4 regions of the Ensifer sp. GW101-20A05 genome follow, and region 4 is predicted to be linked to each of the others. Evidence: riboswitches for the same ligand, from Rfam matches in the RefSeq annotation. Region 4 holds a riboswitch; each other region holds the start of a gene.
What was found. Region 4 has a riboswitch for thiamine pyrophosphate ahead of thiB (thiamine ABC transporter substrate binding subunit). Riboswitches for the same ligand answer to the same signal wherever they lie in the genome.
Positions count from the first base shown of each region.

Region 1: linked by a shared signal. The riboswitch ahead of thiO (glycine oxidase ThiO) and the one ahead of thiB (thiamine ABC transporter substrate binding subunit) in region 4 are both predicted to bind thiamine pyrophosphate.
Region 2: linked by a shared signal. The riboswitch ahead of thiC (phosphomethylpyrimidine synthase ThiC) and the one ahead of thiB (thiamine ABC transporter substrate binding subunit) in region 4 are both predicted to bind thiamine pyrophosphate.
Region 3: linked by a shared signal. The riboswitch ahead of thiD (bifunctional hydroxymethylpyrimidine kinase/phosphomethylpyrimidine kinase) and the one ahead of thiB (thiamine ABC transporter substrate binding subunit) in region 4 are both predicted to bind thiamine pyrophosphate.

Region 1 covers NZ_JBWKZT010000002.1:229,950-237,606, reverse strand. Annotated here, with positions in the region: gene AC070A_RS06215 (amidohydrolase family protein) at 1-1,579, shown strand, start outside; gene AC070A_RS06210 (thiamine phosphate synthase) at 1,621-2,226, opposite strand; gene AC070A_RS06205 (thiazole synthase) at 2,223-2,996, opposite strand; gene thiS (sulfur carrier protein ThiS) at 3,000-3,197, opposite strand; gene thiO (glycine oxidase ThiO) at 3,194-4,165, opposite strand; TPP riboswitch at 4,326-4,446, opposite strand; gene bioB (biotin synthase BioB) at 4,860-5,876, shown strand; gene AC070A_RS06185 (8-amino-7-oxononanoate synthase) at 5,873-7,018, shown strand; gene bioD (dethiobiotin synthase) at 7,015-7,653, shown strand; gene AC070A_RS06175 (adenosylmethionine--8-amino-7-oxononanoate transaminase) at 7,650-7,657, shown strand, end outside.
Region 2 covers NZ_JBWKZT010000002.1:79,385-87,041, reverse strand. Annotated here, with positions in the region: gene AC070A_RS05500 (Zn-dependent hydrolase) at 1-1,056, shown strand, start outside; gene AC070A_RS05495 (hypothetical protein) at 1,279-1,794, opposite strand; gene thiC (phosphomethylpyrimidine synthase ThiC) at 2,009-3,829, opposite strand; TPP riboswitch at 3,920-4,048, opposite strand; gene AC070A_RS05485 (sigma-54-dependent transcriptional regulator) at 4,144-5,508, opposite strand; gene AC070A_RS05480 (sensor histidine kinase) at 5,512-7,380, opposite strand; gene AC070A_RS05475 (dicarboxylate/amino acid:cation symporter) at 7,609-7,657, shown strand, end outside.
Region 3 covers NZ_JBWKZT010000028.1:21,457-29,113, reverse strand. Annotated here, with positions in the region: gene AC070A_RS33420 (hypothetical protein) at 1-6, opposite strand, end outside; gene AC070A_RS33415 (FkbM family methyltransferase) at 72-1,211, opposite strand; partial or broken gene ltrA (group II intron reverse transcriptase/maturase) at 1,713-2,475, shown strand; partial or broken gene AC070A_RS33405 (M20/M25/M40 family metallo-hydrolase) at 2,484-3,125, shown strand; gene AC070A_RS33400 (hypothetical protein) at 3,247-3,528, shown strand; TPP riboswitch at 4,559-4,661, shown strand; gene thiD (bifunctional hydroxymethylpyrimidine kinase/phosphomethylpyrimidine kinase) at 4,914-5,723, shown strand; gene AC070A_RS33390 (glycosyltransferase family 4 protein) at 5,880-7,181, opposite strand; gene AC070A_RS33385 (hypothetical protein) at 7,178-7,657, opposite strand, start outside.
Region 4 covers NZ_JBWKZT010000005.1:193,301-200,957, forward strand. Annotated here, with positions in the region: gene AC070A_RS15285 (M48 family metalloprotease) at 1-478, opposite strand, end outside; gene thiQ (thiamine ABC transporter ATP-binding protein) at 782-1,501, opposite strand; gene thiP (thiamine/thiamine pyrophosphate ABC transporter permease ThiP) at 1,498-3,126, opposite strand; gene thiB (thiamine ABC transporter substrate binding subunit) at 3,134-4,162, opposite strand; TPP riboswitch at 4,212-4,330, opposite strand; gene AC070A_RS15305 (GNAT family N-acetyltransferase) at 4,476-4,961, shown strand; gene AC070A_RS15310 (thiamine diphosphokinase) at 5,046-5,696, shown strand; gene AC070A_RS15315 (ABC-F family ATP-binding cassette domain-containing protein) at 5,700-7,526, shown strand; gene AC070A_RS15320 (MarR family winged helix-turn-helix transcriptional regulator) at 7,604-7,657, shown strand, end outside.

The DNA of each region.
Region 1 (7,657 bases), on a different contig from region 4:
GCCTTCGCCCGGCGCCTGCAGTCTCAGTCATCCGATCATCGACGTCCATTGCCATTTCTTCAACGCGGCCGATGTGCCGGTGGATGGACTGGTTCGCTATGTGGCGCTGCGGGAGAAGATGCCGGAGAAAAGGCTCTCCGCGAACGCTGAGGAGGCGAAGGGGCTGGAAAATGCCCTGGTGGTCTTTCTCGTGACAGCGCTTGGCGATGTCGCGCCCAAAGCCAAACATGAACTTGCTGTTCTGAAAAAAGGCGCTCGGCGCCTTTCCGACGCCGAGCTCGCGCGGCGCAAGGACGAGCAATTGCGCGTCGCGGTAAGGGATCTGATCGCGCGCGCAGGCGAGCAACGATCGACGTTTTCGAGGCGCAGTCTTGGCGAATCCCCTGACTATGACGGTTTGCTGCGTCAGCTCGGCGGAACTCCCGATCTGCCCCAGACATTCCAGCGGCGTTCGGGCGGCGGCGTGAGTGAAGCGGATGTCGATACCGTCGCCACCGCCGCAAAGGCGCACGACCAGATCGGAACCTATCTTTCCTTCGTCCGGCTGATGCAGGACTACCGGGAAAACCTGGCGGAAGCCTATGTCAAGATCTTCGCTTCCAAATGTCGGCTCTCTCTGATCACGCCGAGCATCCTGGACTTCGATAAATCGCTTCACGGGACATCATCGCCACAGCGCGACCAGATCGACGTCATGGACGAGGTCCAGCAGATCGTCACCAGGAAGCACGGCATCCGCATGCACAGCTTCGTCGGCTTCGATCCGCATCGGGAAGCGCAAAGGCCGGGTTCATCGCTGGCAAACGTCCAGTACGCGATCATGGAAAAGGGCTTCATCGGTGTCAAAATCTACCCGCCGATGGGCTTCAAGGCATGGGGCAATGCGGATCCGGCGATCGATGGCGCGCTGAAGCGGCTCTACGCCTGGTGTCGCGACAACGATGTGCCGATCATGGCCCATGCGGAAAACAGCATCGGGGCCGGCTGCGGCTACGGCAATCTTGCGAGCCCCGCCTATTGGAAGAAGCTGCTCGACACGAACCAGTACGATAAGCTGCGGATCAATCTCGCGCATTTCGGCGCCTTCGACGAAATCCTGCGCCCGGGGGCGCCGACAGGCGTGATGGTCTCCTGTGCCCAGGACAAGTTTTCCGGGCCGCCGACCTGGGAAGAGATCATCGGCAGGACGATCGATCACGAGCGTCGCCCGAACCTGTTTGCGGATCTGAGCTATCTCAGCGAACTGGTCAGCAGCGACGACAAGAATCTTCACACGAAGATCCGGCAGCTGTTGGACGAATGGCTTGATGATTACGACCCGGACGCCCGCCATCTCATGTTCGGCACCGACTGGTCGATGATGGCGCTGGAGAAGGACTACAACGCCTATGTTTCGAGAATAGTCGAGCAACTGACGCTCGCCAGCGTCAGCGACGAGCACCAGCAGAATATCCTCTGGAGGAACGCTTCCCGCTTTCTCGGTCTCGACCGGCCCGGCAAAACGCGCGACCGGCTTACCGCCTATTGCGACAAGCACGGCCTGGGTTCGGCCTGGCTTTCAGAACTGGCGATTGCCTGAGGCAGAGCCACGGCGTCAGGTGATCCCGCTGTTTTCCTCGATCAGCGCCACGGCGCCGTGCGTGCAATCCACTCCCGCGTCCGCCCCTCTGGATCGGCATTCAGCGTGATATCGGTGACGACCGCGGCGCTGTCGGCGCCATGCTCGAAGACGCCGGCAATCCGGTCGATATTGAGGCCGCCGATCGCAACGAGCGGCAGCGGCGTGACGCGCTCCCGCCAGGCGGAGAGGCGCGGCAGCCCCTGCGGATCCCATTTCATCTGCTTGAGGATCGTCGGATAGATCGGTCCGAGCGCGACATAGTCGGGCTTGGCGGCAAGCGCCGTCTCCAGCTCCCTCTCGTCGTGGGTACTGAGGCCGAGCTTCAGGCCGGAAGCGCGGATTGCGGCAAGATCCGCATCCGCGAGATCCTCCTGGCCGAGATGGACGGAATCGCAGCCCTCGTCGATTGCGAGGCGCCAGTAATCGTTGACGACGAGCTGGCACCCATGACGGTCACAGATCGCCTTGGCCGCGCGGATCTCATCGCGAAGCTCCGTTTCCGGACGGTCCTTGACGCGAAGCTGCACCAGTTTCACGCCGAGCGGCACCAGCCGCCCGATCCATTGGGCACTATCGACGATGAGGTAGAAGGGGTCGAGTTTCACGCGAACACCGCCTTTCCGATGACGGGCGTGGAGGGAACGGCAAAATCGCGCGGTTCGAGCATGCCCGCCTCGAAGGCATCGCGTCCGGCGTCGATTGCCCGGGCGAAGGCGGAGGCCATGAGGGCCGGTTTCGTTGCCCCGGCGACGGCGGTGTTGAGCAGAACCGCATCGAAGCCGAGTTCCATCACTGTCGTTGCGTGTGAGGGCCGGCCGATGCCGGCATCGACTATCAGCGGCATATCCGGAAAATGGGCCCGCATGGCCCGCAGCGCCGGGATGTTCTGTGGCCCCATGGCGCTGCCGATCGGCGCGCACCAGGGCATCAGCACCTTGCATCCGGCCTCGACGAGGTGCTCGCCGACCACGAGGTCGTCGGTTGTGTAGGGGAAGACCTCGAAGCCTTCGGCGCAAAGGATGCGTGCTGCTTCGACCAGCCCGAAGACATCGGGCTGAAGCGTATCCTGATGACCGATGACTTCGAGCTTGATCCAGTTGGTGCCGAAGACCTCGCGCGCCATCTTGGCGGTCAGCACCGCCTCCGACACCGAGTGGCAGCCGGCGGTGTTGGGCAGCACGTGCACGCCGAGCGACCGGATCAGGTCGAAGAAAGCGCCGCCCTGACGGCCGCCGGCGGTTTCGCGGCGCAGCGAAACCGTGACAATCTCGGTCGCCGACGAACGAACCGCGTCTTCGAGCGCGGCAGGCGAGGGGTAGCGGGCGGTGCCCAGAAGCAGGCGGGAACGCAGTTCCTGTCCATAAAGCGTCAGCATGTCTCAGCCTCCTTTCATCGGCGAGAGAATTTCGATCCGGTCGCGATCGCTGAGGGAATGGGCCGAGCGGTCGGCTCGGTGCACCAGCTCGCCGTTGACGGCGGTGGCAAGCCAATCCCCTTCGAAGTCGAGTGCGGCCAGGAGTTCGGCAAGGGTCGTGACTGTGAGGTCGTGATCCTCGCCGTTGACGGTCAATTTCATGCGGCGTCTCCCTTCAGGTTCTGGGCAAGGGCAAGGTTCGCCGCTTCCTCGGCCAAGGCCGGTGAAAGCAGGAAGCCGTGGCGATAGAGCCCGTTGAGCGTGATGGTGTTTCCGGCGCGCATGACGCGCGGCAGATTGTCGGCAAAGGCCGGCCGGACGCCGGTGCCGGTTTCGAGAAGGCGCGCCTCGCCGAAGGCGGGGTGAAGCGCATAGGCAGCGTTCAGCAATTCCATCAGCGAACGGGCGGCAATCGGACCGCCGTCGTCGGTTTCGATCATGGTCGCGCCGCACATGAACAGACCATTGCCGCGCGGTACGATGTAGAGCGGGATGCGCGGGTGGATGAGACGGACTGGCCGCGACAATTCCACTTCGCCGGTCTGCAGATAGAGCATCTCGCCGCGCACGCCGCGCAGGCCGGCGATGGGGCCGATCCGCGAAGCGCCGCTACAGTCGGCGATCAGATCGCTGTCGCTGCTATTATCCGCCTCGCCGATGAAGGCGACGCCGTTCTCGACGAGCTTTTGCCGCAGCAAGACAAGCGCCCGGCGCGGGTCGAGATGCGCCTCGCCGGGGAAGAACAACGCCTCTCGGAAGCGACCGGCAAGCGCCGGCTCCAGTCTCGCGATCGCTTCTCCGTCGAGCCATTCGAAGCCGGACGTGCGCGAAGCGAAGCGTTTGAGTTCGCCGACGTCTCGCGGCGGAGCGACGACGAGGGTGCCGTTGCGTGACACTTCGCCCGGAAGCGCACGGTCCCACCAGTCGATGGCGCCGATGCCGCGCGTCAGCACCGTTTCCTCGGCGCTCTCGCGTTCGCACCAGGGCGCCAGCATGCCGCCGGCAAACCACGACGCCGCCCCGCAGAAGTCCGGATGTCGCTCGGCAACGGCCACCTCGACGCCACGGCCGATCAGCTCATGTGCCAAGGTCAGCCCGACGACGCCGGCGCCTTTGATCAGGACGCGCATGGTCAATGCGCCCAGCTACGGCGAGCCGAACGTCGGTCTGAAGGAAGCAGAATCGCGATGAAGATACGCATTGCCGAGGCTCCATTGTTGGAGACCCAGTTCGGACCGGAAGAGAGGGAAGGACGCCTTGCCGAGATCTGCTCGCGCGAACGCGAATGTGGCAGCGATGTCTGCACCGTCCCTACGCCAGTATGAACTGGATCAGGTTCAACGGGTCACTGCGCCGCGGAAGTCGCCTAGCAGAATCTCAGCCCCTTGTCGGGACACCCCTGGTGAATGCTTCAAACTGAGCGGCTGGAGCGGATTTTGTCAAGGGCTGCCGGCGTGTACCTCGCGTGCGGTTCTTCGGCTGAAAATTATCTATAAAAATTGAAAAGGCATGTGTTCTTGCGGCTCGGTGGTGTCGGTAGCGGGCATCGATCGGGAGATCTGCGGATCGTGCGAGGCGCAAGGTCCGCAAATCTGGGCATTTGGCGGCTGCTCTCATTGCCATCAGCTGATGCCGCCAAGGCGGAGAGTTGCGGCATTTGCCCTTCTCGTCGGCATCCGTTGAATCATATTAAGGCACGCTATGATTGAAGTAGTAGAGTGTACTCTCCTTTTGGGTGGTTGCTTGATGCGGTGCCTGTGAAAATTATAGATAATAATGGATTCTATCTATTTTGCTTTGCCGCAAACAGGGAAGTGAACGAACATGCTGGATACAAACAGATCGACCGAGCCGACCTCGGGAGCCACCAAACCCGCCAAAACCGGTTGGAATCTGGCCGACGCGCAAAAAATCTATAATTTGCCGTTCAACGACCTTCTGTATCGTGCGCAGTCCGTTCACCGCGCCCAGTTCGACCCCAATGCCATCCAGATGAGCCGCCTGCTCTCGATCAAGACCGGCGGCTGTGCCGAAGACTGCGGCTATTGCAGCCAGTCGGCGCACTACCCGACGCGGCTGAAAGCGTCGAAACTGATGGAAGTCGAACAGGTTCTTGCAGAGGCACGGAAAGCGAGGGATGGCGGCGCGACGCGCTATTGCATGGGCGCCGCCTGGCGCAGCCCGAAGGAGCGCGACATGGAGGCGATCGTCGCCATGGTCCGCGGCGTCCGGTCGCTCGGCATAGAGACCTGCATGACGCTTGGCATGCTGACGCCGGAACAATCCGGGCGGCTCGCAGATGCCGGGCTCGATTACTACAACCACAATGTCGATACGTCGGAGCGCTTCTACAGCGAGATCATCACCACCCGCAGCTTTGCCGACCGGCTGGAAACGTTGGCAAACGTCCGCGAGGCCGGCATCAAGGTCTGCGCCGGCGGCATTCTCGGCATGGGCGAGACGGCTGACGATCGGATCTCGATGCTGGTGACGCTCGCCAATCTGCCGGTGCCCCCCGAAAGCGTGCCGATCAACATGCTGATTCCGATCCCAGGCTCGAAGCTTGCCGATGCGGCGCCCGTCGATCCGATCGATTTCGTCCGCACCATCGCACTCGCCCGCATACTCATGCCCGCGTCTCACGTCCGCCTTTCAGCCGGCCGCACCGACATGAGCGACGAGATGCAGGCACTCTGTTTCTTCGCCGGCGCCAATTCGATCTTCGTCGGCGAAACGCTGCTGACCGCCGACAACCCCGGCGAGGATCACGATGCGGCACTCTTCCGCCGCCTCGGGCTGAAGCCGATGGCGCCTACGACAGAACCGGAAGCGGCCGAATGACCGCGGGCTTGCTCCACCGCTACGAGAAGACGCTTCACGGCCTTGAACGCAAGGAGCGCCGCCGCGAACTCGCCTCCGGCAGTGGGGTCGACTTCACCTCGAACGACTATCTGGCGCTTGCCGGTTCGCCGCGTCTCAAGGCGGCGATCATCGCGGCGATCGACCGCGGCCTGCCGGTTGGATCAGGCGGTTCGAGACTGCTGCGCGGCAACCATGCGGAACATGAGGCGCTGGAGGCGGAGGCGGCAGCGTTCTTTGGCGTGGAGCGAACGCTGCTCTTCGGCAGCGGTTATGCGGCCAATGCCGCCTTGTTTTCGACGCTGCCGCAGCGCGACGACATCATCGTCCACGATGCCCTGATCCATGCGAGTGCCCATGAGGGTATCGCCGCAAGCAGGGCCGGCGCGGTCGCGGTCAAGCACAACGACGTCGACGCCTTCGCCGATGCGATCGGCACTTGGCGAAAGCGCGGCGGCATGGGACATCCGTGGATTGCCGTTGAAAGCCTCTATTCCATGGATGGCGACCGGGCGCCGCTTGCGGATCTCGCTGCACTGGCCGCGCGGCATGATGGTTTTCTGGTGGTCGACGAAGCGCATGCGACCGGCGTTTTCGGACCCGACGGCCGTGGTCTGGCCGCGGAATTGGAAGGCCGACGGAATCTCGTTGTGCTCCATACCTGCGGCAAGGCGCTCGGCGTTTCCGGCGCCCTCGTTGGCGCAAACGCCGTGCTTTGCGACTATCTTGTCAACCGTGCCCGCAATTTCATCTATTCCACGGCGCCATCGCCGCTGATCGCTGCCGCCGTGCGCGAGGCTCTTTTGACACTGGCGGATGAGCCGCAGCGCCGGGCAGCGTTCGATGATCTCCGGACCTTCGCCAATCGGGCGCTTGCCGAAACCCTCGGCATCCAAAGCAGCGGCTCGCAGATCCTTCCAGTCCCGGTCGGCGACAACGGTCGCGCCGTGCGGATTGCGGCGCGGATGCGCGCCGAGGGGTTTGATATCAGGGCGATCCGTCCACCGACCGTTCCCGAGGGGACCGCGCGGCTTCGGATCGCGATCACGTTGAATGTCGACCGGCCGGTGATCGCGCGCATGTTGGAGCGCTTGAAGGTGGCGATGGCGGAGGAGCGGTCATGATGCGCCGTTTCGTCGTTACCGGCACGGATACCGGCATCGGCAAGACGATATTCTCCGCGGCGCTGACCGACGCGCTTTCCGGTTGCTACTGGAAACCGGTGCAGTCGGGACTCGATGAAGAAACCGACAGCGAGGCTGTAGCGCGGCTCGGTCGGATCCCGCCCGACTGCATCCTGCCTGAGACCTATCGGCTGAGGACACCGGCTTCGCCACATCTGTCGGCGCGGATCGATGGTGTGTCGATCCGGCCTGAACATCTCTTGCCGCCCAAGGTCGACCGCCCGCTCGTCATCGAGGGGGCAGGCGGGCTTCTGGTGCCTCTCACCGAGCGGAGCGTATTTGCCGATGTGTTCGCGCGCTGGCAAATCCCGGTCATTCTCTGCGCCCGCACGGGGCTCGGCACGATCAATCACACGCTGCTGTCGCTCGAGGCGCTCCGGCGCCGTGCGATCCCGGTCCTGGGTGTCGCCTTCATCGGCGAGGAGCAGGCGGATAGCGAAGCGATCATCGCGGAACTGGGGGAGGTTCGACGGCTTGGGCGGCTGCAGCGGCTCGACCCGCTGACGCCGGAACGGCTGCGGCAGGCGTTTCGCGAGAATTTCAACATCGACGATTTGCTGGAGGTGCCGGCATGAGAAA
Region 2 (7,657 bases), on a different contig from region 4:
GGCACCTGGCGCGACGAGGGTAATGCCGGCGAGGCGCCCATCATGCTCGGCTCGCACGTCGACACGGTCATCAATGCCGGCATCTATGACGGCTGTTACGGCGTGATTGCCGCGCTCGAAGTGATCGAAACTTTGAGAGAGCGCGGTCTGACGCCGGCCCGGCCGATCGTCGTTGCCGCCTTCACCAACGAGGAGGGCGTGCGTTTTGCGCCCGACATGCTCGGCTCGCTCGTCTATGCCGGCGGGCTGCCGGTGGAGAAGGCGCTTGCGACCGTCGGCACAGATGGCGCGGTGCTGGGAGAGGAACTCGCGCGGATCGGCTATGCGGGCAATGTCGAACCGGGGTTCCTCATCCCCCACGCCTATGTCGAGCTCCATATCGAGCAGGGACCGGTGCTGGAGCGCGAGGGCATGGCAATCGGCGCGGTCGAAAACCTGCAGGGCATTTCCTGGCAGCGGGTGACGATCGACGGTGTCGCCAATCACGCCGGCACGACGCCGATGGCGATGCGCTGTGACGCCGGGCTTGCGGCCGCCCGCATCGGCCTTTTCCTGCGCGATCATATAACCCGCTCGAACGCTCCGAGCGTCGCGACCATTGGCACCATGCGTTTCGAGCCGGACGCAATCAACGTCATTCCGTCGCGGGCGGTCTTCACCGTAGACCTGCGCGACCCGGACGAGGATCGGCTGCAGGCGCTGGAGGCGGCGCTTGCGGATTTCCTCCTGCGTGTCGCCGCTGAAGAGGGTGTCGAGATATCGGTCGAGCGCCTGGCGCGTTTCCAGCCGGTCGCCTTCGATCTGGGCATTGTCGCCACGATCGAGGCTTCGGCGAAGGCGCGGGGCCTGAAGAGCCGGCGCATGACTTCGGGCGCCGGCCACGATGCGCAGATGATCGCACGCATCGCGCCGACGGCGATGATCTTCGTGCCGAGCCGCGACGGCATCAGCCACAATCCGCGCGAACACACGGAGGCGGATGATCTGGTTGCCGGGGCGAATGTGCTGCTCGATGTCGTCGAGCGGATTGCTTGCAGCGGCTGGAAAGGCAGTTAGGAATACTCGCGGCGAGAAAGACGATGGTCTGTATCCGTAACTCCGCCGCCACACTCCGGCAGGTCGTGATCGGGATAGACATATCTCGAATGTAAAGCTCTGACGCCGGCTGATCTGTTCTCGCGCGTCAGAACCCGTTCCTACCGCACATCCGGAGTCCGGTTTCGAGAAATAGCGCAGGTCCCCCTCCGTTGCGACGAAGTTGACCTGTCTTCAAGGCTCTCATTTCGTGTCAACGGTCTTCTGCCGGGCAGACGATTCAGGCTGGCTCCGTTCGAAGCGCCTTTCCGGCGTCTGGCGGAAAAGGTTAAGGAAATTGCTGCCGCCGTGCCAGACCTTGCCGCTTGGTCCGTAATCCCGTGAGTCGCGCATCGATGAGTGGGGCTCGCTGTGGCTATCGCTGTCGATGACGGCAGCACCTCCGCCGCCTGCGCCGGTGCCGCCGGGGACGCCGCCTACGCCGCTGCCGTCACCGGTGCCCCAATCGCCACCACCCCCATCGCCGCCACCCTCTGTGCCGTTGCTTCCGCCGCTCCCGACGTTTTCGCCACCTTGGTCGCTGCCATCAGCGCCATTTTCACCATTCCCGCCGACATCGGCGTCGTCCGCATGGGCGGCGGAAATCCAGGAAAAACCCGCGGCAAAACTCCCGCTGTCGTCGAGGCGTGGCAGATCTCCAGCGAGTGCCACAAGGCCGCCTATCGACAGGGCCGTCAGTCTCAGCAGGCGTGTCCTCAAGTCATTCTCCTCGTAAACGGCGTTTTTTTCGTCGTCCTGCAAGAGCGCCGCAGAGGACGGCAGCTTGGCGTGAATGACGGGTCCGCCGGCGGCGACTTTTGCGTGAGTTTTACATATCGTTCAACCGATAAGGGGGCAAGCTATTCCCCCAGGGCCCAGCATCCGCCTTGCCGTCGGAAGGGACTACGAGGCGTCCCTCCCGACGTGTTGCGCTTTAACTCTTAGCTTCGACCTCAGCGACCGGCATATAGAGATCGCCGCCCTCGCGGTATTTCGCGGCCATTGCCTCCAGCCCTTCCTTCTGCGCTTCCGCACGAATGTCGTGCGAGATCCGCATCGAGCAGAATTTCGGGCCGCACATGGAGCAGAAATGCGCGACCTTGTGTGCCTCCTTCGGCAGGGTCTCGTCGTGGAAGTTTCGGGCCGTCTCCGGGTCGAGAGAGAGGTTGAACTGGTCCTCCCAGCGGAACTCGAAGCGGGCGCGCGAGAGAGCGTCGTCGCGCACCTGGGCGGCCGGGTGACCCTTGGCGAGATCGGCGGCGTGGGCGGCGATCTTGTAGGTGATGACGCCCACTTTGACGTCGTTGCGGTCGGGCAGGCCCAGGTGTTCCTTCGGCGTGACGTAGCAGAGCATGGCGGTGCCGAACCAGCCGATCATCGCAGCGCCGATGCCTGACGTGATGTGGTCGTAGCCCGGAGCGATGTCCGTCGTCAGCGGCCCAAGCGTATAGAACGGCGCCTCGCCGCAGACGGCGAGCTGCTTGTCCATGTTCTCCTTGATCTTGTGCATCGGCACGTGGCCGGGGCCCTCGATCATCACCTGACAATCCTTCGCCCAGGCGATCTTGGTGAGTTCGCCGAGCGTTTCGAGTTCGGCAAACTGCGCCGCGTCGTTGGCATCGGCGATCGAGCCCGGGCGCAATCCGTCGCCGAGCGAGAAGGAGACGTCATAGGCGCGGCAGATGTCGCAGATCTCCTCGAAATGCTCGTAGAGGAAGCTTTCCTTGTGGTGATGCAGACACCACTTGGCCATGATCGAGCCGCCGCGGGAGACGATGCCGGTGACGCGATCGACGGTGAGCGGGATGTAGTGCAGGCGTACGCCAGCATGGATGGTGAAATAATCGACGCCCTGTTCGGCCTGCTCGATCAGCGTGTCGCGATAGACCTCCCAGTTGAGGTCCTCGGCAATGCCATTGACCTTTTCCAGAGCCTGGTAGAGCGGCACGGTGCCGATCGGCACCGGTGAATTGCGGATGATCCATTCGCGGATGTTGTGGATGTTGCGGCCGGTCGAAAGGTCCATAACCGTATCGGCGCCCCACCGCGTCGCCCAGACCATCTTCTCGACCTCCTCGGCCATCGACGAGGTGACAGCGGAGTTGCCGATATTGGCGTTGATTTTCACCAGGAAGTTCCGCCCGATGATCATCGGCTCGGATTCCGGATGGTTGATGTTGGCGGGCAGGATCGCTCTGCCGCTGGCGATTTCCTGGCGCACGAACTCCGGTGTCACATGGTCGGGGATATGGGCGCCGAAGCTTTCGCCGTCGCGAGCTATCGCGCGTGCCGCATCGCGGCCGAGGTTCTCGCGGATCGCCACGAACTCCATCTCCGGCGTGATGATGCCGGCGCGGGCGTAGGCAAGCTGCGTTACCGCCTTGCCGCCAGTCGCCTTGAGCGGCGCGTGCTGGAACGGGAAGGTCGGCGTCAGCCGGTCGCCGCTGGCAAAACCGTTGTCTTCAGGACGGACGATGCGCCCCTCGTAGGTTTCCACGTCGCCGCGCCCGACGATCCAGTTGCGACGGAGTCGCGGCAGCCCCGCCTCGATGCTGATCTCCGCATCGTCGGCGGTATAGGCGCCGGAGGAATCGTAGACGGTAACCGGCGGCTCGCCGGAGGTCGGGTGCAGCGCGATCTCGCGCATCGGCACGCGGATATCCGGGTGGAGGATGCCTGATTTGTGGACCTTGCGGGAGGCGGGAAGCGGGCCTTGGGTGACCGTGAGAGGGGTGGGCTTTGTGGCAATATTCATGACGAGGCTCCAAGTTTGCGATTGGAGACCCAGTTCTGATGCCGGAAGGATGAAAGACGCTCCGCCAGGTGCTGGACGCACGGAATCCTGGCTTCGATATCTGCACCGTCCCTACGCCAGTATGAACTGGATCAGGTTCAACGGGTCACTGCGCCACAGCCGGTAAGCCGGCCATCCAGCAGAATCTCAGCCCCTTGCGGGACCCCCCTGGTGAATGCCCAAGAGATAGCCATCGAACGGCACGGGTCGTCAAGCGCGAATTCGCCCGTCGACGAAGATGCAATTTTTGGGTGTATTTTGGCCGCTGACGAGAGTTAGCTGCCGGATTTTTCCGGAACGCCGCGCTCCGCATAGTCGGCTCGGTTGATGCCGTGGCGCTGGAGCTTGTCGTAGAATGTCTTGCGCGGAATACCGAGCGCCTCGATCGTCGCCTTGACGTCGCCGCGCTGGGCGCGAAGCACTTCCTTCAGGATCTCTGCCTCGTAGTGTTCGAGCCGTTCCGGTAGCGCGAAACCCGGCTGTTCTGCTGGCGCAACCGGCTGTCCCAGCGGGCCTTCGACGCCGAGCGCCACGCGTTCGGCAAAATGTGAGAGTTCGCGCACATTGCCGGGCCAGGCATGGGTCATCAGGTGTTGCTGCACTGCCGGCGAGACGTGAGGCACGTCCCGCTTGAAGCGCTCCGCCGCCCGCGTCAGGAAGTGCGAAAAGAGCAGCGGGATATCATCGCGGCGCTCGCGCAGCGGCGGGATCGACAGCGTTACGACGTTCAATCGGAAGTAGAGATCTTCACGAAAGTCCCCGCGCTGGGCCGGGTCGCCGAGATCGATCTTGGCGGCGGCGATGACGCGAATATCGACGGGGCGCACCTGGTTGGTGCCGAGCGGCGTGATCTCGCGGGCTTCGAGAACGCGCAGCATCTTGACCTGGGTCGCCGGCGGCATCGCCTCGATCTCGTCGAGGAATAGCGTGCCGCCGCTCGCGTGTTCGATCCGGCCCACACGCTTCTTCAGGGCGCCGGTGAAGGCGCCCTGTTCGTGACCGAAGAGTTCGCTCTCGATCACCGTTTCCGGCAGCGCGCCGCAGTTCAGCGCCACGAAATTGCCGTCGCGGCGCCGGCTCCAATTGTGGAGCAGCGTCGCGACCACCTCCTTGCCGCTGCCGGTTTCACCGGCGACGAGCACGTCGACATCCGTGTCGGCGATGTGCCGGATCGTCTGGCGCAAGCGCTCCATGACCGGCGTCTGGCCGATCAGCGGCAGGCTGTCGCCGGCCGTTTCGGCCGCCCGTTTGAGCGCGCGGTTCTCCATGACGAGACTGCGCTTTTCCAGCGCGCGGCGCACGCTCTGCACCAGCCGGTCGGCGGCAAAGGGTTTTGGGATGAAGTCGTAGACGCCATCCTGCAGCGCCTGAACTGCCATCGGTATGTCGCCGTGGCCGGTCACCAGGATCACGGGCAGGTCGGCATCGAAGGCAGCGATGCGGCGAAAGAGCTGCAGCCCGTCGATGCCGGGCATGCGGATATCACTGACGACAATGCCATCAAAATTCGCGTCGAGGGTTCCCAAGGCTTCGGCGGCGCTTGCAAGCGAAGTGACGGCGAATCCGGCGAGCTCCAGCGTCTGCGTCATCGCCTTGCGCAGATCGTTGTCGTCGTCGATGAGGTAGACGGATGGCTGCATCGCTCAGGCCCTCTTCAGGCGCACCGTGAAGACGGTGCCCTTGTCGCTGGTTTCGACTGATATCTCGCCGCCATAGTCGGCGACGATCTCCTGGGAGATGGCGAGTCCAAGGCCGAGCCCTTCGTCCTTCGAGGTGTTGAACGGCGTGAACAGATCCTCGCGGATATGCTGTGGTATGCCGGGGCCGTTGTCGGTAACGACAAGCAAGACCGTGCCGGAAGGGTCCTCCTCACAGCGCACGCGGATCTCGGCATCGCTGCGCTCGCCGAGTGCCTCCAAGGCATTCTGCAGGAGATTGATCAGGACCTGTTCAAGACGGATGCGGCTGCCGTAAACGCTGAGCCCGTTTTCCGGCAGGTCGATGACGATGGCATCCATGCGGCCGGCAAAGCGGCTGCGAAGCAGCATCAAGGCGCCCTCGATCACCTCGCGCATCGGTGTCGGCTCGGCGACGAAGCGGCCCTTGCGGGCAAAGCTGCGGAGTTCGTCGGTGATGGTACCGACCCTTTCGGTCAGCTCGGCGATGCTGACGAGGTTCTCCACCGCCGTTTGCTGCTGCCCCCGGTCGAGGAAGGTGCGGGCATTGTCGGCATAGGCGCGGATGGTCGCGACCGGCTGGTTGATCTCGTGGGCGACGCCGGCGGCCACCTGGCCGAGGATCGCCAGACGGTTCGCCTGAACCAGTTCCTGCTGCACGGCCTGGAGCTTCTCGCCGGTGCGCCGGTGATCGGCAATCTCCGTTTCGAGATGATCACGCGCAAGGCTGAGATCCTGGGTGCGCTCCGCCACGCGGTGCTCCAGTTCATCGCGCGCGGCACGCTCCCTTGTCGCAACCAAGGTCAGGGCCTGGCGACGACGCAGGAGGAAGGCCGCAAGCGCAAGCAGCGGCACGATCACGGCCAGCGCAATCAGCCGGGCCTCGCGGGTTGCCGCCGAGACCGCCCCATCCAATGGCGCCAGTTGCTCCAGCCGCCAGCTCGTGGTCGGAACCATGGTTTCGACCCGCAGGAACCGCCGCTCGCTGTCGCCGGGCAGCAGCGCATGCAGCTCGCTGGAGCCGTCGCTGGTCGGCTCGATGTCGCGGAACGGCAGCGGCAGCAGCGAGGCATCGCCGAATTGCAGGCTGTCGCGGATCGCAGCGACACGATCGCGCGGAATGGTTCTGGTGGTCATGAAGCGCCAGGACGGGAAACTGGTGATGAGCACGATGCCGCGCCGGTCGGTAACATAGACCGGCTTGCCGGAGGCGAGCCACTCCGCTTCCACATCGTCGAACTCGAGCTTGGCGACGACGACGCCGATCGGGCCGTCCTGCCCCTGCACCCGCCGGGAGATATAGAGTCCCGGCCGTTTGCTGACCGTGCCCATGGCGAAATGCTCCGCCTTGCCGTCCCGCATCGCCATGCGGAAATATTCGCGGAAGGCGTAGTCGTTGCCGACGAAGCTCGTCGGCTCACGCCAGTTGCTGGCGGCGACCGCGACGCCGTCGTTGCCGATCACATAAATGACGGCGGCGTCCGTGTTGGCGGCAAGTGCCTGCAGCTTCTCGTTCAACCGCTGCAGCGCCTGGCCGTCGCGGGTCGAAAGCGCTGCTTTCACCTCGACGTCGTCGGCCAGCACCAGCGGCGTCGAGCGCTGACGTTCGAGCACGGCGCGCAGCAGCGAGGCTTTCAGATTGGCATCGATCCGGCTCTGGGCGTCGACGGTTTCGAGCGCCTGGTTGCGTCCATATTCACCGGCGAACAGAAGGCCGGCGACGAGCAGCGCCAGAGCGAGGCCGGCGAACACCAGCCAGGTGCGGCGCATCGACCGGTCGAGATCTGCCAGGTTGAGGGGGGCGGATAGGGCACTGAACATGGCGCGATTGTGCATTTTTTCGCTCAGACTTCCAGGTGACCTGTGCGGAAATCCGCTCAACTCTTTGTGCGTGTCGAGCCGTGTGAACGAAACATCCACGTCGATTCAAGGGCTTGGCTCTCGCCGCAGAGAACTGGCACGCCCGTTGCAAATGACATCCTCATGACAGCCCGAGCTGTCGCGCATCGGAAATTGACCCGGGAGGCCCGGCATGACGCCGGACTGGGTCCAGTGGAGGATATCATGATTATCGACCAATCCGCGGAACCGCGCGGCAAGACACCTTTCTATC
Region 3 (7,657 bases), on a different contig from region 4:
CTCCATTCTGTCACTGTCTCTCCGAAGTGAGGAGTTACGGATGTCGGCGATTGAGTCAATCGCTGATCCATTCAGGACGCCGTCTTAGCGGCGTAGATCATCCCCGCGAAGGGGTCATGCAACTGCGTTGTATTGAAGACGGAGAAACCGCTTTGTAACAGGTGATCGATAAGGGTCTCGTCGGTTTTATCTGGCGACCACCACTTATGCCACTCGATCATGATGATATTTACCTGTGGTAGGAGGCCGCTCGATGCGAGGTCGTCAAGTATTGCGAATTCTGAACCCTCGCAGTCCATCTTTACGACGACCGCCTGTCCGGCCGCCTTCGCTGAGTAGATAATGTCTGTTAGGACGCCTGATGCGGTTTGGAGTGAAATGGTAGTACCTCGTGCGCCGCCATTTCCGCGAATAGACGCACCGATCGTGGTGCTGTCGTCGTACATCACAGTGTTGGTGGCGGTCTCTGCAGACAAGCCGAAATTGTGGGTCGTGATCTTGTCCGATATCTCTGGGTTGAGCGCAATGTTCTCCATAGCCCTCAAGTAGGGCGCGCCAAAGGGCTCGAAAGAATGGACCTGTTCCACTGCGTCGCGTCGGGCGAAATAAAGAGTGGAAAACCCGACATTCATACCAATATCAATGACGCAACAGCGCTTAGACAATTGAAAGTTGTATGTATTAAGGATGTGCACCTCATCTATAATCTGAAAATCTTCGACGCTTTTGAGGTGCATTCTAATCCCATTCATAGTCAGGACGAGCTTGCTCTCAAAGTTGGATAATCTTCCGCCGTACTTGACCATGTGTAGAAACTGCGACGAGGTCTGGAAGAAAAATTCGTCGAGAACAACAGGGTTGTTTCGCGACCCCGTCACCCCAAAGTAGTCGTTCTCTGCTTTCAACGATCGTTCGCCTATCCGGAATTCAGACCTTCCATTACTAGCGACTCTGAACTCATACGTGCCGGGCGTGTCGACCTCGAAGCCTAGTTCAATGATTCCGGAGTTGCTTTTGAGGGACAAAGGTGAAAAACCAGCTTGCGTCAGGATGGTTTCCCCGAAGTCCCGGCACACATCGACGTGCCCACAAGTGATGGGAGACATTCCATCAGCATCAAGGCAAAACCGAGCAATGTAACTGCCGGCCGGAAGGTCAATGTACGGGCCAAACAATGGGAACCCAGTCTGTCCGATCACCGACGAAATCATGCTCGTTTCTTTCGTTGAACTAACCGGCAGGCGCAACATAACAAGAATGAAGCAAATCACTGTTGATTTGTCGAGTGAATACGGGCCTTCTAAATCCTGCTTGACGAAGGGCTAGTCAATAGGATCATTCTCGGGTAGTTAACACGCATGGTAACGAAGGCGCCGATCAACGGGCCGCCGGGGCAGATGAGATCGGCTCTGGCCGTGTTACCGCCCCAGGCTTGCGTACGACCTCTGCGCGGCTATTGAATTTGATTTGTGCTAAGGCTGCGGTCTGCGGCTCTTCCCCACATGTATCGAATGATTACACGCAAACAGTTCTAGCCTGAAGAGCGCTATGCATTTGGGGTTGTGACCGACCGCGACGTTAGCGACGAACCAATTGCACTGCACCGTGAAGATGATTACCGAGAGCTGGCTCGGGAAATTTGGACAGCACGGACCAAAGGGACATCGTCATTCGACTCTATTCAGCGGGCAACCCGGCAGGGGAAGACCTCCATGGATAGGGTGAAGCCGTATTGTATCGCTAAACGCGAAGTGTGGGAGGCGTACAAGCAAGTGAAGGCCAACAGAGGGGCGTCTGGAGTGGATGGGCAGTCCATCGATGACTTCGATAAGGATCTGGGTAAGAACCTCTATCGGATCTGGAATAGAATGTCCTCCGGAAGCTACTTTCCGTCACCCGTGCGGCGCGTTGACATACCAAAAGGCGACACTGGAGGAACCCGGCCGCTCGGGATTCCGACGGTCTCAGACAGGATCGCCCAGATGGTAGTCAAGCGGCACCTGGAACCGATTCTGGAGCCGGTGTTCCACCGGGATTCTTACGGATATCGGCCTGGGAAGTCAGCACATGATGCCTTGGTCAAAGCTCGGCAGCGTTGCTGGGCCTATGACTGGGTGCTCGACCTCGACATCAAGAGCTTTTTCGACGAAATCGATTGGGATCTCCTGATGTGAGCGGTGCGGCTGCACACGGACTGCCCATGGGGGCTGCTCTACCTTGAACGGTGGTTGCAGGCGCCTGTGAGCATGCCGAGTGGTTGCGCGAGAGAGAGGTACTCCGCAAGGGGCTGTGGTTAGCCCCGTGCTGGCGAATCTCTTTCTTCACTACGCGTTCGATCGCTGGATGCAGAGGGAGTTTCCGACCATCCCGTTTGAACGCTATGCAGACGACGCGATCTGCCATTGCGTAAGAAAGGAGCAGGCGCTTGAGTTACGTCAAGCGCTGGAACGGAGGTTTGCGGAGTGCCAGCTACAGAAGCGGCGCTGCGCACCGGTCCGGTCAATTGCGCTTCGCGCGGTATGCGCATTTCGCTGTCCGGCAAGACGGCGCATGCCTCGACGCCGGAGGACGGCATTGCGCCGACTTTCGCTGTTGCCGCGCTGCTTTCCGGCCTGACGGCGCTCGGCAACAACGGGCCGCTCGACGAGGATTATACGCTGGTGACGGTGACGCATGCCCGCCTCGGCGAGGCCGCCTTCGGCATCAGCCCCGGTTATGCCGAGATCTGGGCGACGCTGCGGACGCTGACCGACGAACGCATGGCCGATCTCGTGGCCCGCGCCGAGGCGCTGGTTGCCAAGGAGACGGAGGCTGCGGGGCTGAAGGTTACGATCGGCCATGAGGACGTGTTCCACCAATGCAGCAATGCGGAAGCGGCAGTCATCGCGCTGGAACGCGCCATGGACGAGGAGGGCGTCAGCCACGATCACGGCGAGGGCGTGTTGCCGATGAAGGGCTCGGAGGATTTCGGGCTCTTCGGGCGGGTGGCGCCCGCGGCGATGTTCTTCCTTGGCGCCGGCGAGAACCACGCGCGGCTGCACAATCCGGACTATGATTTTCCTGACGAGCTGATCGGCATGGGCGCACGGGTGTTCATGCGGGCGATCCGCAATGAGCTGGGGTGAGGGCAGCGCCGGAAGGTCGCTTGCTCAACGGTTGTTGTGATGGCACTCTCAGAAATTGCGCAATTCCCGACGGAGAGCCGTTTGCGCCGCGTCCGGATTTGCCTTCAGGAGGACCAAATGGATGAGCCATTTCAGCTTCCGTGACGCGGTTTGCCTCGCGATCACCATGGCGGGAATGGCGAGCGCTTACGCGGCGGATATGCCCGTTGCAGATATCATTCCTGAGCCGCGACAGACTGAGAATGTTAGTCTGCAGGACTTCATCAAGGCCAATCCGGATTGCCTGGAGTTCACCGACCAGTGCTCGCATTGCGCGATCGTCAACGGCGTTGCCGAATGCTCGACGGCGGAGATAGCTTGCATCAAGCGAGAGAACCAGTGCACTAAGCGGACAGCTAAATAGAACATTGCGGTCAGAAATTTCCTGCAGCCGTTCAGCAACATGCAGGGACCGGTTTCCTACGCTGCCTTCCGAAGCTCCGAGATCTTTTGGAACTCTGCCAAGATATCTGGCGCTTTTTCCTTCGTCGGCGTATGTCCACGCGATTTCGAAGCGACGCTTGGCGGGCAGCGCTCGATGGCGGCGATCTGGTTGTCGGTCGAGTACTTCTGATGCTCGGTCGACATCCGAACGTAGATCGCCGCGCGAACCTTGCGTCGCTCGTCCGAGGGGGGTGTTCGTCGCCGTTCTCAGTCCAACCGATAACCATGACGTGCCGGTATATCATGTGTGAATTGAGGTCAGAATGCCGGAGTATCGACCGGGGAGGTGAGCAGTATGGTTCCGAATACAGGCACAATGGTTACAGCATCAGCGCGCGCCGCTAAGACGACTACTTTGCCGCCGTTGCGGCGGCGCTGCGTCACGAATTGGGTGGGGGAGGCCGTGCGATAAAGACGATCATGCGCTGGCCGAACGACGAGATATTGGCTAGCCGGCGATCGCGGCCCCGACCGATGGCACCTCATTCTGCTGGCCTGATGAAGTGTTGCAGGTCGTGCTCGCAATGGCACACCGCGATATTCTGTCTGTCACACCCGAACCGCGTGCAGCGGAAGCCGCCTTGGACCGAGCAAGTGCAATTCTCAAAACATTGCGGTGATATGATGCGATGAGGCGCCTAACATCTATCGTTATGCGTGGAAGGCCCGTCGCCACTGAGTGAATCGGTAGTGCTGCCGACCAAATCACTCCGGGATTGCATAGGCTCGCGTTCGAAATCCCCTTGCCTTAACGGCCTTCAGGTGGATAGTCTGCCAAGGTCTGTGAAGTCGAACGCTCAGACGGAAGGCTCCTTATGCTCTCGAGGCAAAAGGGGCCTTTTTGCTGGTTGTTTCCTTTCAGGTCCTCCGTCTTCCGCGTCGAGCCGACGCATATACGGGCCCGCTAAACTCAAGCAATTGACATCCCCTGCCACGCTCCCATAGCATTCATGCCTGCCGAGGGGCGCACCTGACAGTGCTGAGATGGCGGTGAGCCAGACCCTTGAACCTGATCCGGATCATACCGGCGTAGGAACGGCAAGGGCCTCTCTGGCACCCCCGCGTCTTCGCCGTTCATCTGGATCTCCGTGATTTTGGTTTCGGGAGATCGCTGGTGCCAATACGCCGTTTAGAATGTAGCGACGAAGAACTCCGGGGGACGGGACGACCGACCCATCGGCTCAATCTGTCGGATTCTTCGAGGTTGTATGGAAGACCCGCCTCAGTTTGCGCGTGTTTGAGCCGGTGGCTTGAGTGCGCGCTCGACATCATTGGACCCGCTTCTACATTTCAGCGGAGCCAGGCATGACCTCCATCGCCGTTACCATCGCAGGCTCAGATTCCGGTGGCGGTGCCGGTATCCAGGCGGATCTGAAGACGTTTTCGGCGCTCGGCGTCTATGGTGCCAGCGTGATCACGGCCATCACCGCGCAAAACACCCGCGGGGTCACGGCCGTCGAGGACATCTCGCCGGCCGTGGTCGCAGCCCAGATCGATGCGGTGTTTTCGGATCTCGCCGTCGGCGCGGTTAAGATCGGCATGATGTCCCGCCAGGAGACCATTGCTGCGATCGCGACCGGCCTGAAGCGATACGGGCATTTAGCAGTCATCGATCCGGTGATGGTCGCCACTTCAGGGGACATTTTGTTACGTCCGGATGCGATCGCGACGCTCAAAGAGGAATTGCTGCCGCTTGGGCTTATCGTGACACCGAACCTGCCCGAAGCGGCACTGATGACGGGGCGTAGCGTTGCCGAAAGCGAGACAGAAATGGGCCGCCAGGCGGAGATGCTCCTGAAGCTTGGTGCGCGCGCCGTGCTGATGAAAGGCGGGCATGCCAGCGGCGACGAAGCGGCTGATATCCTCTTCAACGGGGACAACGCTTTGCGCCTGTCGCGCCCGCGGGTTGAAACGAGGAACGATCATGGCACCGGCTGCACGCTCTCTGCCGCAATCGCCGCCGGTCTTGCCCGTAGGCAGACACTTCAAGACGCGGTTACCGCCGCCAAGACCTATCTGCATGAGGCGCTTGTTGCCGCAGCAGCGCTCAAAATCGGGCAGGGTCGGGGACCGGTTCACCACTTCCATCGATGGTGGGAACCGAACGGCGATTAATTCCATTCCGGCGCTTGGTGCCGGTTTCACCGTTCAAGTTGACTTTTAAAAAACCAGGCCATTCCATTGCCCGATAAGCAATGGAATGGCCGTCGAGTCGGGAAGTCGGTCACTTGTAAATGCAATGTGAGAGACGAGGACAGAGCGCTTTTCGGTTCAGGCCACAGCGGCGCTCGGGTGAACCGGCTGCTCCTCTTTGAGCAGTTTCCGGTAGAGCGCGACATGTTCGCGGCCGCAGTCGACATGGCTCATTGGGCGCCTAAGCGTTGCCCTGAGGTTGTCCCATGACCTTGGCGTGCTCAGCACATCGATCAGTCGATCAGCAAGATCTTGCGCGCTGCCGGTCCGGAAATGATAGCCGTCCAGCCGGTCGCGAACCTTCTCGGCCATGCCGCCGATGTCGGAGCAAATGATCGGCCTGCCATGGTGAAGCGCCTCCTGGATCACGATCGGTGAGTTTTCCCACCAGACCGAGGGCATCACAACCCAATCGACCGATCGCATCAGCCTCGGCATGTCCTGGTTCTGGTAGGAGCCGTAAAAGCGGACGCGACGGCCGGCGTCCTCGATCAGTTTCGCGACGCGCTCCTGATACTCGGTCGGCTGACGCTCGAGGTTGCCGCCGAAGATCATCAGCGTTGAATCGTCGCCCCAGATATCGTCGGGCACACGCGATACCGCGTCGATCAGCACGTGAACGCCCTTGAAGGGCGTCATCTGCCCGAAATAGGCAAAACGATTGCGACGTGCCGTCGGCGCAGGCAATTCACGCGCGGGCGTCTTTTCACCCAGGACGATGCCGTTTTCGATCACGAAGATCTTCTCGGCAGCGATGCCCCACTCGACATAGCGATTGGCGAGAAAAGCACTCGGGGCGGTGAAGGCGTCGGCAAGGTTCAGCATGCCCCGCACGAACTGCTCACGCCGTACGAAACGCGAAACCGGGATTTCGGGGAAACACGTGTGGCAGCTGATTGGCGAAGCGCCATTGCAAAGCTGGCCCGAGGACCGCTTAACCATTTGCCCGTGGTTGTGACAGATCGGCAGGTACTCGTGGAAGGTCACGACGATGCGTGCTTTCGGCAAAGCGTCGCGCACCGCATAGAGCGCTTCAAGCCCGAAGCCGATGATATGGTGAAAGTGGACGATGTCCGGCTTGATGTCTCCCACGAAGCGCAAGAGGTCGCGGCGGATCGCGTCGGTATCGCCGTTGGACAGGAAGAAATGATCAAAGTCCTCGGCATGGTAGAGCACTTCGTCCATCGCCAGGCGAAGGCTCATCAGCGCCGATGCGCCGTGGCGCGGCACGGGATTTCCGACGCGGGCAAGGTAGATCGATTCGATACCCGGCAGGCCGTTCAACGCCTTGTGCAAGCCGTGGGAGGCGATCTCGGCGCCGCCCAGCGAATGGGTCGGGTGGCCGTGCGAGACGACCAGCACGCGGAGTTTGTCACTCATGTCGAAACCTCATTATGGGTCGTGTTCTCTGGCTCGACGGTCTGCATCCAGCGGCCGCGAAACAGCGTCTGATCGACACGCTCCACGTACCTGGCCGTGGCTGCCGAAACGGCACCGGACGCTTCATCCGACCCGAGCATCTGCAGGGCGGGCAGCCAATAGGATTCGTAGCCCCTGCGGCTCAGCCTCAAGGCGAAATCCAGCCCATTGAGAGACGCACCGAGATAGGCGGGCGATAGGCCGGTATCGTCGAGAAGCGCCTTGCGGGGCATGATGCAGCATTCGAGCGACGCGGTCGCAACCCGGGTCAGCTTTAAGCGGTTCACAGCGCCGACTGGATAACCGGCATACCGGCTCGACTGCAGATGATCCGCGCGATCGAGCGACGAACTGCCGGCCCAACGGATCGAATGATCCTCATAGGCAAGGGTCGGTGAAATGATGCTCCCGCTTCTGGTCTCATGGTTCATAACAAG
Region 4 (7,657 bases):
CGGTGACGTGCGCCATCTCGTGCGAGAGTACGGCGGCGACTTCGGAGGCATCATTGGCAAGGGCCAGCAGGCCGCGGGTGACATAGAGATAGCCGCCCGGCAGTGCAAAGGCGTTGATCGCCGGCGAATTGAGGATGGTGATGCGGTAGGACTGCTGCGGGTTCTCCGAGACGGCGGTCAGCGCTCCGGCGATGCGGGCGACCAGCCGTTCGGTCTTCGCGTCCTTGTATTCGCCGCCATAGCTTGCGACGATGCGCGGATGTTCGCGTGCGCCCATCTTCGCGCGCGGATCGTTCTTCTGGACCTCGTCGACAATCTGCGGATTGGACGAGGGCGAAACTGTCGGCTCGTAGGATTGCTCGATCACCGACTGGCATGCGGAGAGAAGCGCGGTCGCGATCAGTGCAACCACGGCGCGTGCACGCAGCCGTCCGCGTTTCGGCGGGAACCGGTCGTGTGTGACTGTATGCCTCTCCATGCCTCAGCCCGTTTCCCGTCTGTCGCTCCACCCGCATGCAGCGGGGCAATGGAACGACAGCGTTGAAAGTCCTACTTTTTCAGTCCGGCAGCGTTGCTCCGCCGCGACTGTTCAGCCCTGGTCTTGCTGTATCTGATTTCAGCGCCACCTGCCTAGTTTGTCTCGGTAGAAATAGTTGCCCCGTGGTATCACGGCAACGGATGCGCGAATATTCGCGCTCCCGGCCGGATATTTCGCGCGTCGCACGGCGCCGCGGTCAAATTGTGGCGATCGGCTGAGGGCGAGGAGAAACCGGCCCCACCGTCACGCGTTGCCAAGAAAGCGGTCGATTGCCGCATTGTCGCGCCGCTCCAGGAAGCGGTCGAGCGTATCGTGTGCAATGATACGCCCCTGGTCGAGAAAAAGCACGCTATCGGCCAACGCCTTCACGTCTTCGGGATGGTGCGTGATCATCAGAATGGTGTTGCCTTCTTCCGCGTGCAGTTCGCCAAGAAGCGTGCGCATGCCGGTGCGCATCCCGGGGTCGAGGGCCGCAAATGGTTCATCCAGCAAGAGCAGGGGGCGGTGCCGCACAAGTGCGCGGGCGAGCGCGACCCGCTGGCGTTCGCCGCCGGAAAGCGTAGGCGGCAGCCTTCGTCCGAAGCCTTCAAGCCCAACGCGGCGAAGCGCGTCCTCGATCCTCTTCCGATCTTCGTCCGTCAGGCGAAGTGCCGGGTCGATACCGAGGCCGACATTGGTCGCGACATCGAGATGGGCGAAGAGATTGTTGTCCTGGAAGATCATCGAGACCGGACGCTCCGAAGGTGCCTGGTTGGCAGCGTTCTGGCCGAGGACACGGATCTCGCCGTGGTCGGCATCTTCAAAGCCTGCGATGAGGTGAAAGAGCGTCGACTTGCCGGAACCGGAGGCGCCGGCAACGGCGACGATGCCGCCGGCAGCGATAGTGCAATCGAAGTGCAGCGTGGTCGTTTCGAAACGAATCTCGACATTGCGCAGTTCTATGGCAGCGTTGGGCTCGGTCATGCTTTGCGTCCTTCCCGCCGGCGGACGTCTTCCGTTGTGCCGAGGATGGTGAAGATCAGGCAGAGAAGCCCGAGGAAGAGGGCGAGGCCGGCCGCATCGGCGGTGCGGTAGCTGCCCATGCGGCTATAGAGCAGCCAGGGAAGCGTCACCATGTCCTGCGAGCCGAACAGGGCGACGGCGCCGAGATCGCCGAGCGATAGCGCCATGGCGAAGGAGAGCGCCATCAGCAGTGGCCTTCGGAGCGCCGGAAGGTCGATCCATCGCAGGCGATGAAAACCGCGGATGCCGAGGCTCGCGGTCAGCCGCTCGGAACGCGCCGCGTGCGTCGCCATGGCCGGCGCCAGGATGCGGTGGACGAAAGGAAGCGCCATCAGGGCGTTGATTGCCACGACGATGGCAGGCGCAAAGCGCGCGACATCGCCGAAGGGGCGAAGGAGCAGAAACCAGCCGGCGCCGAGCACGACAGGCGGCACCAGCAGGATCAGCGAGGTACTGGCGCCGATCGCACCGGCAAGGCCGTGTGCCGGCGCGCCCGCATGGCGTGGCGCGGTGACCGTCGCCGCGGCGCGGATCATCACGGCCGCCATGGCGACGGAGGCGAGTGCCGAGGCGAGCGCGATCGCCGCACTCGTCATCAGTGCCCGGTGCACGCTCGGATCGCGCGCGAGCTTCAGAAGATCGGCCTGCAGGCCGGAGACGACCACCGCAATCAACGGGGCGATGAGAAAGAGCAATGCCAGGATGATCCAGGCGCCATCGTTGAACAGCGCCGCTGTGGTTGTGCCATCGAAGCGTCGAACGGTTCGGCCGCCGGTCATGCCCTCTTCCGGATCCGTTGCCAGACGTCTGAGGATGAGAAGCAGGACGCCGGTCATGGCGATCTGCAGGCCGGACAGCGCGATGGCGCGTGGCGGATCGAAATCGAAGCGCAGCGCCTGATAGATCGCGACCTCGATGGTGCTGGCAGCGGGCCCGCCGCCAAGCGTCAGCACGAGCGTGAAGCTGGTGGCGCAGAGCATGAAGACGAGGCCGGCCGCGCCTGGCAACAGGCCGCGCAGGACGGGCCATTCGATGAAGCGGAAGAGCGCTCGGGAGGGCATGCCGAGATTGGCAGCGCTGCGCCAGTATTCGGCGGGAATGCGCTCGAGGTCGGCCAGGAACAGGCGCGCCGCAAGCGGCATGTTGAAGAAGACATGGGCAAGCAGGATGCCGAACAGGCCATAGATGCTGATCGGTTGCTCGAGGCCGAGCCAGCGCAGGCCGGAATTGAGGAAGCCCTGGCGTCCCCAGATCTCGATCAGCCCGAGTGCGCCGACGAGAACGGGCAGGCCGAGCGGCAGCGCCATCAGCCGCAACAGCCAGATCCGGCCGAAGAAACGCGGCCGCCGCGCCAGCGCCCGCGCCACCGGTATCGCGAAGAGCACAGACAGCAGAGTGGAAAGGCTTGCCTGCAGCAGCGTGAAGCGGGTGACGCGCCAGATATAGGCGTCGAACAGAGTGCCTTCGTCCGTGCCGCCGGTTTGGGCGAGCAAGGCGGCGATCGCCAGGCCGACGAAGAGCAGGAAGGCGCCGAGGCAAATCGCCCCGGCGACAACAGTCATGCGGTTTTCGCGAAGTGCGAACAATCCGGCCTCAGTTCTTGCTCATGGCAGCAAGCCACTCGTCGATCCAGGCCTTGCGGTTCTTCGCGACCTCTTCCGATGGCAGCAGGAAGGTCTTCTCCGGGTTGACCAGCTTGTTGAAGGCGTCCGGCAGCGGCTCCTTGGTTGCTGCGACCGGCATCATCCAGTTGGTTGTCGGAATGATCGACTGGAATTCCGGACCGGTCATGAACGCGAGGAACTGCTTTGCCAGTTCCGGCTCCTTGGCACTCTTGGTCATGCCGGCGACTTCGATCTGGATGTAGTGACCTTCCGAGAAGGTGGCCGCCTGGTAGCGCTCGGTGTTCTCAGCGACCATGTGGTAGGCGGGCGAGGTGGTGTAGGAGAGCACCATCGGCGCTTCGCCCTTGGTGAAGAGGCCATAGGCTTCCGACCAGCCGGGGGTGACGGTCAGAACACGGTCCTTGAGCTTCGCCCAGGCAGCACCCGCCTCGTCGCCATAGACCGCCTTGACCCAAAGCAGCAATCCGAGGCCCGGCGTCGAGGTGCGCGGGTCCTCGATGACGATCTTCTGCGACGCGTCGCCTTCGACCAGTTCCTTGAGGCTCTTCGGCGGTGTCTTCAGGGTCTCGGTGTCGTAGACGACGGCGAAATGGCCGTAGTCATAGGGCAGGAAGGTGTCGTCGGAGAAGTTGCCGGGCACCTTCAGGTCCTTCGCTTCGATGCCATGCGGTGCGAAGAAGCCCGTTGCCTTTGCTTCCGCCACGAGGTTGGTGTCGAGACCGAGCACGATGTCGGCCTTCGAGGCAGCACCCTCGAGCTTTAGGCGCGTCAAGAGTTCGACGCCATCGGCAACACCGACATAGTTGACCTTGCATTCGCAGGTCTTTTCGAAGGCTTCCGCCACCTTGGCGCCCGGCCCCCATTCGGTGATGAAGCTTTCATAGGTGTAGACGGTCAGCGTCTTGTCGGCAGCGGCGGCATAACCGGTGAAAACAAGGCTTGCGCTTGCGGCCAGCGCTAGCCGGCTAAGTATTTTGAGCTGTGATGAATTGGACATGCGAAGCACCTCTCCCAAAGTTCGTTGTTGCACGGGAAAAGGGCGTATCGGTGCGATCGCGTCTAATCCCTCCGCCGGTATGAGCCGGATCAGGTTCCGCGGGTTGGCGTTTTGACGCCTCTCAGCCTCCGGCCGCCATGCGGTCGGGAGGCACCCCGTTAGAGCGGCAAGAGATTTACCGCTGCGGCGGCTTCATGGCAAGCGGTGTTTGGAATGGGCGACGCATGGGGCGAGCCCATTTTCTGTCGGGCGTTTTCGCCAACCGGCAACTGCGCTATGACACCATCACGCTTGGCCGCAAGGAGGAAATCCCATGCCAGATATGCTAGTTCGCCTTTATGCCCTTCCGGCAGAGCCCCAGTCGCGGCTTGGTTCAGGCATCAGCATCCGTCGCGCCATGGCGCCGGAACGCCGTCTGGTGGTCTCCTGGATCGAAAAGACGTTTGGCGCCGGCTGGGCAGGCGAAGCGGAAGCTGCCTTCTCCTCGACCCCGACACGCATGCACGTCGCGGTGCACGACGAAAAGATCGTCGGCTTTGCCTGCCACGACGTGACAGCGCTCGGCTTCTTCGGCCCAACCGGCGTCGATGAAGGTATGCGTGGGCAGGGCATCGGCGAGGCGCTGCTGCTTGCAAGCCTGACGGCGATGCGCGAGGCGGGCTACGGCTATGCGGTCATCGGTGGCGTCGGCCCGGCGAAGTTCTACGAGCGCGTGGCCGGCGCGATCGAAATTCCCGATTCAACACCCGGGATCTATGCCGGCATGCTATTCCCGGAACCGGTGCCGGAAGGACACTGACGGCTTCGGCAAATTGCTGCGATCGCAGCGGTTTGCGGTTTTCTTCGTTTTCCTTCCGCGATCCTTTGCGCTATGGGCATTGCCATGGCTCGATCGACCTTCACCATATTGCTTGGCGGCGCCCTCTCGGTGACCAGCCGGCTGACAGAGCAGCTCAGCGGCAGCCGCTTCGTTGCCGCTGACGGCGGCATGCGCCATGCCCGCTTGCTCGGCGTCGTGCCGGATGTCTGGGTCGGCGATTTCGATTCGACCGAAGACGCCCTGCTGTCCGAGTTCGCCTCCGTTCCACGCGAGCCCTACCCGGCGGCAAAGGCTGCGACGGATGGCGAGATCGCGGTCGAGGCTGCGTTGTCCCGCGGCGCTGATCGGCTGATCTTTGCCGGCGCGCTTGGCGGCAGCCGCAGCGACCATGCCTTCCTGCACCTGCTGCAGGCCGCAGCGCTTGCCGAGCGCGGGCTTTCGGTGCTGATGACCTCGGGCGAGGAAGAAGCCTACCCGCTGCTGGCAGGCACGCTCGATCTCGACCTGCCGAAAGGTTGTCTCTTTTCCGTGCTGGGATTGACCGAGCTGACCGGCCTTTCGATCGTCAATGCGCGCTATCCGCTTGACGATTTCACCCTGCCGTTCGGATCGTCCCGAACCGTTTCCAACGTCGCGGAGGGTCCCCTTCGCTTCAGCCTCAAGAGCGGACGCGCCATCGTGCTTGCCCGCCCCTATGATCTTTCCGGAGCCTGAGCCTTGGCGCCCCCAATTCTGAAACTCGACGATATCTTCTTGACCTTCGGCGGCGCGCCGCTGCTTGCCGGTGCCAATCTGCAAGTGGAACCGGGCGATCGCATCTGCCTTGTCGGGCGCAATGGCTCGGGCAAGTCGACCTTGATGAAGATCGCCGCGGGCCTTTCAGAGGCACAGTCGGGCGAGGTGTTCCGCCATCCCTCAGCGACCATCCGCTATCTCCACCAGGCGCCGGATTTCGACGGCTACGACACGGTGCAGGCCTATGCCGAAGCCGGCCTCGGACCGAGCGACGATCCCTATCGCGTCGCCTACCTGCTGCAGCATCTGGGCCTGACCGGCGAAGAAGACCCGACGCGCCTTTCGGGCGGTGAGGCGCGCCGTGCCGCACTGGCGCGCGTCATGGCGCCGGAACCTGACATCTTGCTGCTTGACGAACCGACCAACCATCTCGACCTGCCGACGATCGAATGGCTGGAAGAGGAGCTTACCCGCAGCCGTTCGGCGCTGGTGTTGATCTCGCACGACCGGCGCTTCCTGGAGAAGGTCTCGACGGCGACCGTTTGGCTCGACCGTGGCCAGTCGCGCCGGCTCGATCGCGGCTTTGGCCATTTCGAAGCCTGGCGCGACGAGGTGCTGGAGGCCGAGGAACTGGAGCAGCACAAGCTCGGCAAGGCGATCGAGCGCGAGGAGCACTGGCTGCGCTACGGCGTGACGGCGCGGCGCAAGCGCAACATGCGCCGCCTCGGCGAGTTGCAGACCATGCGCGCGGTCTATCGCGGCCACAAGGGGCCTCAAGGCACCGTGCAGGCAACGGCAGCTGACGCCAAGGAGTCCGGCAAGCTGGTGATCGAGGCCGAAAAGGTCAGCAAGGCCTATGGTGACCGCACCATCGTCGCGCCCTTCTCGATCCGCGTCCATCGCGGTGACCGCATCGGTCTCGTCGGTCCGAACGGTGCCGGCAAGACGACGCTCCTCAAGATGTTGACCGGTCAGATCGAGCCGGACACAGGCACGGTCAAGCTCGGCACCAACCTCGAAATGGCGACGCTCGACCAGAAGCGCGAAGACCTCAACCTGGACGACACGCTGGCCCATTACCTGACCGACGGGCGCGGCGACAACCTGCTTGTCAACGGTGAGCAGCGCCACGTTACCGGCTACATGAAGGATTTCCTGTTCCAGCCGGAACAGGCGCGCACGCCGATCCGCGAGCTCTCGGGTGGCGAGCGCGCTCGGCTGATGCTGGCGCGCATTCTTTCGCGGGCGACCAATCTTCTGATCCTCGACGAGCCGACCAACGACCTCGACATCGAGACGCTGGACCTGTTGCAGGAGATCGTCGCCGGCTTTGCCGGAACGGTCATTCTCGTCAGCCACGACCGTGACTTTCTCGATCGCACCGTCACCTCGACGATCGCGCCGGCAAACCCGGAGGAGCCGGATGGCCGCTGGATCGAATATGCTGGCGGCTATTCCGACATGATGGCGCAGCGCAAGGGCGCGATTGAAGAAAAGCGCAAGGCAGAGAAGGCGGAAAAGGCCAAAGCCGACGCCGCTGCACCCTCCGCCGATGCGCCGAAGGCCGCCAAGGGCAAGCTTTCCTACAAGCAGAAATTCGCGCTCGAAAACCTGCCGAAGGAGATCGCCAAGGCAGAGGCCGAGGCCGCCAAGCGCGAAGAAAAGATGGCTGATCCCAAGCTTTTCACAAAAGATCCAAACGCCTTTGCGAAGCTCGCGCAGGAACTGGAGAAGCTACGTGCGGATCTCGCCCGCATGGAGGAGGAATGGCTGGAGCTCGAAATGCTGCGCGAGGAGCTCGAAGGCTAGCCGCAACCAGTGGCGCGTTGAACAGCGTCAGGAGATATGATAAGAAAAACTTATTATATCATTTGTGAATGATCCTGATGCCCTTCAAACTTGAATCCGAAACCATCGGAATGCTGCTCACGGACGTCTCG